4 regions of the Bacillus basilensis genome follow, and region 1 is predicted to be linked to each of the others. Evidence: riboswitches for the same ligand, from Rfam matches in the RefSeq annotation. Region 1 holds a riboswitch; each other region holds the start of a gene.
What was found. Region 1 has a riboswitch for thiamine pyrophosphate ahead of thiM (hydroxyethylthiazole kinase). Riboswitches for the same ligand answer to the same signal wherever they lie in the genome.
Positions count from the first base shown of each region.

Region 2: linked by a shared signal. The riboswitch ahead of tenA (thiaminase II) and the one ahead of thiM (hydroxyethylthiazole kinase) in region 1 are both predicted to bind thiamine pyrophosphate.
Region 3: linked by a shared signal. The riboswitch ahead of tenA (thiaminase II) and the one ahead of thiM (hydroxyethylthiazole kinase) in region 1 are both predicted to bind thiamine pyrophosphate.
Region 4: linked by a shared signal. The riboswitch ahead of thiC (phosphomethylpyrimidine synthase ThiC) and the one ahead of thiM (hydroxyethylthiazole kinase) in region 1 are both predicted to bind thiamine pyrophosphate.

Region 1 is NZ_JBNTQO010000016.1:101,704-103,914, forward strand. It holds gene thiE (thiamine phosphate synthase) at 1-77, opposite strand, end outside; gene thiM (hydroxyethylthiazole kinase) at 91-900, opposite strand; TPP riboswitch at 973-1,082, opposite strand; gene topB (DNA topoisomerase III) at 1,309-2,211, shown strand, end outside.
Region 2 is NZ_JBNTQO010000004.1:4,444-6,654, reverse strand. It holds gene ACQVV1_RS09370 (ABC transporter ATP-binding protein) at 1-280, opposite strand, end outside; gene tenA (thiaminase II) at 249-944, opposite strand; TPP riboswitch at 1,027-1,129, opposite strand; TPP riboswitch at 1,190-1,301, opposite strand; gene ACQVV1_RS09360 (SH3 domain-containing protein) at 1,571-2,211, shown strand, end outside.
Region 3 is NZ_JBNTQO010000001.1:372,315-374,525, reverse strand. It holds gene tenA (thiaminase II) at 431-1,120, opposite strand; TPP riboswitch at 1,244-1,349, opposite strand; gene ddlB (D-alanine--D-alanine ligase) at 1,421-2,211, opposite strand, start outside.
Region 4 is NZ_JBNTQO010000011.1:141,700-143,910, reverse strand. It holds gene thiC (phosphomethylpyrimidine synthase ThiC) at 1-754, opposite strand, end outside; TPP riboswitch at 869-984, opposite strand; gene lldP (L-lactate permease) at 1,056-2,211, opposite strand, start outside.

The sequences.
Region 1 (2,211 bases):
TTCGTACAGTTATTACTTCCCATAATAAAATACACTTGTAATAACTTAGACATTCTCTTTGCTTCAATGCGCATCATGTTTTTCATCCCCTTACTTTAACTCCTCAATCTTCCCATACTTCTCAATATCACCCGAAGTGGTATTCGCTAACTGATTTAAAAATTCAATTTGGAAACTACCAGGTCCCTTTTCCACCGTCTTAGCAGCTGCCAGTTCTGCAGCTACACCATAAAATGTTAATGCTGCTACAGCTGCCTTTACATAATCCTTTTCTACCGCTACAAATGCTCCTATTACAGAAGTTAGTAAACACCCTGTTCCTGTAACCTTTGTTAAAATAGGATGGCCATTTCGAATAACAATAGTTCGCTCTCCATCTGTAACAACATCTTCTTCTCCAGTAATTACCGCAACGGTATTCAATTCATCCGCTGCCTGCCTTGCAATACTTACGACATTGCCATTTCCAGTAACAGCGTCTACCCCTTTAATTTCCCATTTCTCATTAATAACGTTCGCTATTTCAGCTGCATTTCCGCGGATAATCGCTAACTCGATTTCAGCCGGAATATGTCTCGCAACTTCTGTTCGATACGATGTTGCTCCTGCACCAACTGGATCAAACAGTACTGGTACATTGTTTACATTTGCTGATTTACCCGCAAGTAACATCGCTTCTACTTCTTCAGGACGTAGTGTCCCCATGTTTAATACTAACGCTCCAGCAATACTCGCCATTTCTGCCACTTCTTCTTTTGCATACGCCATTACAGGCGATGCTCCTAGCGCTAACAAACCGTTAGCTGTAAAATTTGTGACAACAACATTTGTAATATTATGAACGAGCGGATTAGATTCTCTCACCAAATCCACTACTTTACTAATTTCTTTCATATTCATCCTTTTCATCTCCTAACTATAGTGATGGGAGATACACAAAAAGGCACTTTGCGCGTACGCAAAGTGCCTGAACATGTGCTTTTACACTCTCCCTACGCTGGCATTATCCAACAGGTTCAAATGGTCAATGACGGATTAGTCATACTCTCAGTTTGCATCCACAAACTCCCATGTGTTTATTATTCATCTACTTCAAAGTCTACTCTTATTCTAATAAAATAACAAGTTCTTTACTTTTCTATTTAATATAGAAGCAACCTATAAAACAATAAGCATAATCAAGTGAAACTTTAATCAGTGGGTGTTTTGTTCATTCCACTAAAAACCGCTCAAATATGGAGCGAAACTGAATCTCAAGAAGATGTATGCTATAGTTAACGTATGGAATTTTGAAAGGATGTTTTAAATATGTCAAAAAGCGTTGTAATCGCTGAAAAACCTTCTGTTGCACGAGATATTGCGCGTGTACTGAAGTGTGATAAAAAAGGAAATGGCTACCTTGAAGGTAGTAAATATATTGTAACTTGGGCTTTAGGTCATCTTGTTACATTAGCAGATCCAGAAAACTATGATGTGAAATATAAAAAGTGGAATTTAGAAGATTTACCGATGCTACCTGAGCGTTTGAAATTAACGGTTATTAAACAAACAGGAAAACAATTTAATGCTGTAAAAAGTCAGCTTCTTAGAAAAGATGTAAATGAAATTATTGTAGCAACAGACGCTGGGCGTGAAGGAGAATTGGTCGCTCGTTGGATTATTGATAAGGTTCGAGTTAACATACCAATCAAACGTCTATGGATTTCATCCGTTACTGACAAAGCAATTAAAGATGGTTTTGCAAATTTAAAACCAGGTAAGGCATATGACAATTTATATGCTTCAGCAGTTGCGCGTTCAGAAGCTGACTGGTATATCGGTCTTAATGCGACTCGAGCTTTAACGACTCGCTTTAATGCCCAGCTGAATTGCGGCCGTGTACAAACACCTACTGTCGCTATGATCGCTAATCGTGAAGATGAAATAAAGAACTTCAAAGCTCAAACTTATTACGGCATTGAAGCTCAAACAACAAATCAACTAAAACTAACGTGGCAAGATGCAAATGGCAATAGCCGTAGTTTTAATAAAGAAAAAATTGATAGCATCGTAAAAGTTTTAGATAAACAAAATGCCACTGTTATAGACATTGATAAAAAACAAAAGAAGTCATTCTCTCCTGGTCTTTACGATTTAACTGAATTACAACGTGATGCAAATAAAAAGTTCGGTTACTCTGCGAAAGAAACATTAAACATTATGCAGAAATTG
Region 2 (2,211 bases), on a different contig from region 1:
GGGCAGCATTCTCAATAATCGTTCTCCATGGCAGGAGCATATCTTTTTGGGGCATATATCCTACAGGATGGCTCTTTGTTTCTGTCAGCTCTATCTGTCCCGTACTTGCTTCTTCTAAACCTGTAATAAGGCGAAATAAAGTACTTTTCCCGCATCCACTCGGTCCGATAATACTTACAAACTCTTTATCTCGTATAGAAGCATTTAATTCATTGATGATTGGTTTCTCATCATAATGAAAAGAAACATTATGAAACTGTAGTATGTTCTTGCTCCTCAAATCCCCACATCTCCTTACGATAGGACATATCCCAGAATAAATATTCAAATCGACTGGAATATAGGAAAATCTCCTCTAATCGATCTAGCTCTTTGTCAGACTTTCCAACTGCCATTTCATTTAATAAATCTATTAACCAAATACAAAGGTTACCGTATTCTTCCGAACTATATCCTTGAATCCACTCACCAAAGAACTCATGATCTCTTGCTCCAGGAATATCGTTTAAACGCTTTCCAATTTCCCAGTAGCTCCACATACATGGAAGAAGTGCTGCTATTAATTCCGCAAGTGTGCCATTTTGAGATACAGACATCATGTAATTTGTATAGGCTAAATTTTTAGCAGATGGTTTGGCAGATTCTATCTCCTCTATAGAAATATCAAGTCTTTTTGCATATTGTTTATGGATTGTCATTTCTCCATTTAATATGCCATCAATTTGTTCAGCAAATTTCCCCATTACTTGTGGATTCGTTGCTTTTACAACACCAATCGCATATAGCTTTGCATAATCTAACAAATATAAATAATCTTGAATAATATAATACTGAAACTTATCTTTTTCTAACGTGCCATCTCCCATACCTACTACAAACGGATGATTATGACTCATCTCCCAAACTGGTTGTACAGTTTCTAATAATCTATCGCAAAATTTCATTTCTCTATCCCCTTTCAATCTATATATCTAAATAAAAAACCACTTCTAAATAAGAAGTGGTTACAGCAAATAAAATTATAATTTATTCGTTGCTCCACTTCCCTTCGCTAGTATTACCTAGATCAGGTCTGTAAGGGTTAAGGATTATTCCTCTCTCAGCACAACAAGCACCCCTAGTGGTTTCAATATGAAATTTTCAAATAAAAAAGCCCCGTTTCTATACGCAAAGAAACGGGGACTCATTATTAGTGTCCGAATTGCTTCCCTACGCTAGCATAATCTAGATCAGGTAATGAAAAGGATCAAAGGCTTACGGCCTACTCTCAGCTGGCAACACCAGCTCTCCTAGCAAACTATGAAATTATCACTGTCAGTATAACACCGTAATAAGACATCATCAACTGTTTTAATTTTCTCAATTGTCAACAAAATAATAAAACTATACAATATTTATATTCTATCTTAGAAATTATCATCCCAATTAATTGGATAATAAGGAATCATTATCCTCAAAAAATTTATTTTTTTATTGATTTCATATTACATTTATGTGAATACACCCACTATATTATATCTTTATACTATAATAAAATTACAACTATACAACTAGAGGAGGTCTCTATTATATGAATATGAAAGCTACTGCTTTAACAGCAACTACTGTCGCAATTGCCTCTTTACTTCCTTCTATGGGAGAAACAACTGTACAAACAGCCAACGCTGAACAATTATCTAACGTGAAAACTGGATATGTCAAAGTCGATCAAGTAGCCTTACATACACAAGATAACGCAAATAGCTCATCAATTGATACAATTCGCTTTAATACGAAAGTAAACATACTCGAAACAACTAATAGCTGGTATAAAGTATCTGTTAATAATAAAGTAGGTTACGTACAAAAAGATGCTATTCTACTAAAAAACAAACTTCAATCTAATAATCAATACATTGTTAATGCCAATGCATTAAACGTTCGTTCTGAACCTAATTTAGAATCTTCAATTTTAGATGTATTACCAAATGGGAAATTCGTTACCATTCAAGAAGAACAAGGTGAGTGGTATAAAATTTTACATAATGGCAAAACAGGTTACGTACAAAAGGCGTTCGTGTCTAATGGTTCACAGCCTTTAGTAAAAGGCATCACAGTTCAAAATAATACGAAATACACAGTTGCAACACCTAAACTTAATGTACGTAGCAATGCTAGTACAAGTAGTGCACTACTTGGTTCATTACAAAATGGTACACAAATACAAGTAGT
Region 3 (2,211 bases), on a different contig from region 1:
CATACACCAACAAAGTATGACTTATCACTAGATGATGCACCTTGTTCATATACCTATTTTTACTATGGGCTCATTTTTATAAATAGAAATTATAAAATTTGAATTCTAGCGTCATATCTTCATGCTTACTAAGTTCAATTTATTTCTCAATAACCATAATGCCGTATCCTGTACGTTCAAGGTAGAAATTCATTCCATTACGTTGTGCATCTGAAGTTGGAGCAGTAACGAAATATGTTAATCCATTTGATTGTTTAATACATGTGGCAGAAGTTTATCCAGTTAATGCGTAGAAAATTAAATTAACTAACTTATCGATATGCCATTTCGCCATATCCCCAGCACTATCGACTTTACACAAATCTAATAAGAAAAAATATATAGATAGGTAGGTATTATCCATACCTATCTATAACATTACTCCTATTCTTTATCCAATTACATCTTTTACTTCTGTATTCACTGGCCACTTTTCTAAAGTATAAGCCATTTCCCAAAATAAATATTCATATTGACTACTAATCATAAAATGTTGTTTCATTCGATTTCGGTCTGCCTCTGTTACTTTTTCAGCTATTGCATCTAATCGTGTAATTTGCTCTTCAACTAATGTGCGGAACCAATCAGATCCATAAGCAGAAATCCATTCGTTATAAATTGGCTCTTCTGGCTGACACTCTTTTAAACGCTCACCAATTTCATAATACAGCCAATAGCAAGGTAAAATTGCTGCAATGATATCGCCTAAATGTCCTTCATACGCAGCACGATACATATGTGAAGTATATGCGTATGCAGTTGGAGCAGGGATAAAATTATCTTTTTCTTCTTGTGTTATCCCAAGTTTCTTCGCAAAATTCTCATGTAATGATAATTCCGCCTCATATGTATTTTGGGCATGGTGTGCCATACGAGCTGTCGTTTCTAATTCCAGTGCTTTTGCAGCTCCTAAAGTTTGTACTCTAGCAAAGTGACTTAAATAATATGAATCTTGAAGCACATAATAGCGAAAACTAGCTAAATCTAAAGTTCCTTCACCAAGTTTTTTTACAAATGGATGGTTAAAACTTGCTTTCCAAATTGAATCTACTTCTTTACGTAATGATTGTGAAAAAGTCATTTAAATTCCTCCAATAATTAATTTAATATAAGTATTTATCCACAGTTATTAACGCTTTAAAATAAAAAAACTTTCTTTACAGGCGTAAAGAAAGTGAAATTGACAGTATTTATTCATGAAATAGCAATGTCTTTCCCACTTCCCTACGCTGGCATTAACCAGATCAGGTACTAAGAGTCTCAAATTCCCATTTGATCTCAGCCTATAATAGGCCCCCCTAGTGGATAAATATTTAATTTTGTATTGTATTCATCATAACATACTTCATGTTACTGTCAAAAGTATTCATGATACCGCTACTTAAAACTCTTCTTCTTCCCTTACTCTTAATGAAGTTTCAATAATCATATCTAATAGTTTGCTATAATTAATTCCCGCTGCATCTGCACTTTTTGGTAGTAGACTTGCTTGTGTCATTCCTGGTAATGTGTTAACTTCCATTACATATGGAATACCGTCTTTCACCATCATATCAACCCTTGCATAAACACTACATTTTAATGCTTTATAGCAAGCCAGTGACGCTTTGTTTACACGTTCTTTCAATTCAACTGGAAGTTCAATAACTTCTTCAATAGTACCAGCATCATCATATTTCGCATTGTAATCAAAGAACTCCGCCGCGTGTCGAATTGAAATGATGGGTAACTGTTTTCCATTAAAAATGGAACATGTAATCTCGTCACCTTTTATATACTTCTCTATTACTACTTCAGAATCCCATTCAAACACAGTTTCCAGCATTGAAATTAATTCGTCTTTATTATAGACAATCTTTACTCCAACACTTGACCCACCAGAGTTTGGTTTTACGACTAACGGAAATCCTAACTTATCTAACTCATCAAGATTTAGATCCTCCATTTTTGTAAGTTCAATCCAATCTGGTGTTTCTATTCCTTCATAACGTAAAATCTTTTTCGAAATATTTTTGTCCATACATATACCGCTAGATAACATATTGCTCCCGCTATAAGGAATACCTAAACTTTCAAGCGTTCCTTGAACAGTCCCGTCTTCTCCGTATTTTCCGTGTAATGCGAGCAGCGCAAAATCAATGTCTTTCGCTTTTTCGATTAAATCCATTTTTT
Region 4 (2,211 bases), on a different contig from region 1:
GATAGATTGGTACAGTTCCAACTGGTACAGGCGCGTTACGAATAATCCACTCACGCGTCGTATGAATATTTTTACCTGTAGATAAATCCATAATCGTATCTGCACCCCAGCGCGTTGCCCACGTCATCTTCTCTACTTCTTCTGCAATAGAAGAAGATACAGCAGAGTTTCCGATATTTGCATTGACCTTCACGTGAAAATTACGCCCGATAATCATCGGTTCTGCTTCCGGATGATTAATATTCGCTGGTAAAATGGCACGACCTTCTGCAATTTCCTTACGAACAAACTCAGGCTCTACGCCTTCACGAATCGCAACGTATTCCATCTCAGACGTAATAATGCCATTACGCGCATAATGCATTTGCGTAACATTTGCACCTTGCTTCGCTCTAAGCGGCTGGCGATCCATTTGCGGGAAAATATGTGTATGTTTCGAAGCCACTTTCACACCGTCATCCTCTGGTTTCACCTCGCGCCCTTCATATGCCTCTACATCCCCGCGCTCTAGAATCCAAGAGTGGCGCGGCGTTGGAATCCCCTTTTCCAGCTCTACTTTATACGCCGGATCCGTATAAGGACCGCTCGTATCATACACACGGATTGGCGGATTTGAGACGCCGTTCGTTTCGCTTTGTTCAATCTCACGCATCGGCACTTTCATACCTGCGCGTGGTCCATCTACATATACTTTCTTACTCCCTGGTAAACTCGATTTCAATTCAATTTGCTCAGCTGAAACAGATTGTTTCATAACCTTTGTTGCCTCCCCTGTTCGTGACAAGGACGAGATATGGCCAGCGTATGCCAAAATAAAAAGAGCCAGGTCCATAAAAAAATAAGGACCTGGCTCATAAAAGACATCATTATGTAAAGCCGTTAACTTCCCTACGCTGGTACGAGCCAGATCAGGTCCAAAGGGTTAAGAAGATCACGCGCTTCTCTCTCAGCCTACGCATACGTTAGGCACCCCTAGTTTATCACTGATTTAATTTTCAATACTTTCCCATCATACACGATAATCTGAAAAATGCAAAGTTTATTTCTTTTGTTACTTATGGAATCATCCACGTTAAATAATATGCCTGTACATACGTCATAATACCAACAATAATTACAAAGAATAAACTATGCTTCACTGTGAAGCGGAATAAATCTGATTCTTTTCCAGCAAGTCCAACTGCCGCACAAGCAATTGCAATTGATTGCGGAGAAATCATTTTTCCTGTTACACCACCCGTTGTATTTGCTGCAACGAGAAGTACTTCAGATACACCAACTTGTTGTGCTGTAATTGCTTGTAGATTTGAGAATAATGCATTCGCTGACGTATCGGAACCTGTTAAGAATACGCCAATCCAGCCTAGGAATGGTGAGAAGAATGGGAATAGTCCGCCAGTTCCTGCTAGTGCTAATGCTAGTGTAGAAGATAGACCAGAATAGTTTGCGATAAATGCAAATCCTAATACGAATCCGATAGATAGAATTGGCATTTTCAATTCGCTTAACGTTTCTTTAAATGTTACTACTGCATCTTTTACACTCATTTTCAAAATAAACATGGAAATGAGACAAGCAATTAAAATCGCTGTTCCAGTTGCTGATAATACATCAAACTTCAAAATTGCCTCGTAAGGCGTCGCTTTATTTACAATAGGCTCTGCCTTCATTACCAAATTATGCAAGCCTGGAATTTCAAACTTAAATACAAGGCTTTCTAACACGCCTCCTGGAGCAAATAATGCTTTAAAGAAACTTTGACTCCAAATAACTACCATAACCGTTAATACGATAAATGGAGACCATGCCTTTACAACTTTTCCTAACGTTAATTTCGGCATCGATGCCGCCGTTGTTGTTGCAGCTACTTCACTATTTGCTTGCCCGGATTGATAGATTTCTTTCGGTTGCCATACTTTTAAGAACAACGATAAACTAACTAAACTTACAAGTGCTGACGTAATATCCGGAAGTTCTGGTCCTAAGAATGTCGCTGTAATGAACTGAGTAATTGCAAACGAACTACCCGCTACAAGTAAAGCAGGCCAAGTCTGTCTTACCCCTTTCAATCCATCCATTAAAAATACGATAAAGAACGGAACAAATAATGATAGAAACGGTAATTGATGTCCAGCCATTTGTCCGATTTTATGTGGATCAATACCTGTTACTTGTCCAGCAACTGTAATCGGAATTCCCATCGCCCCGAAC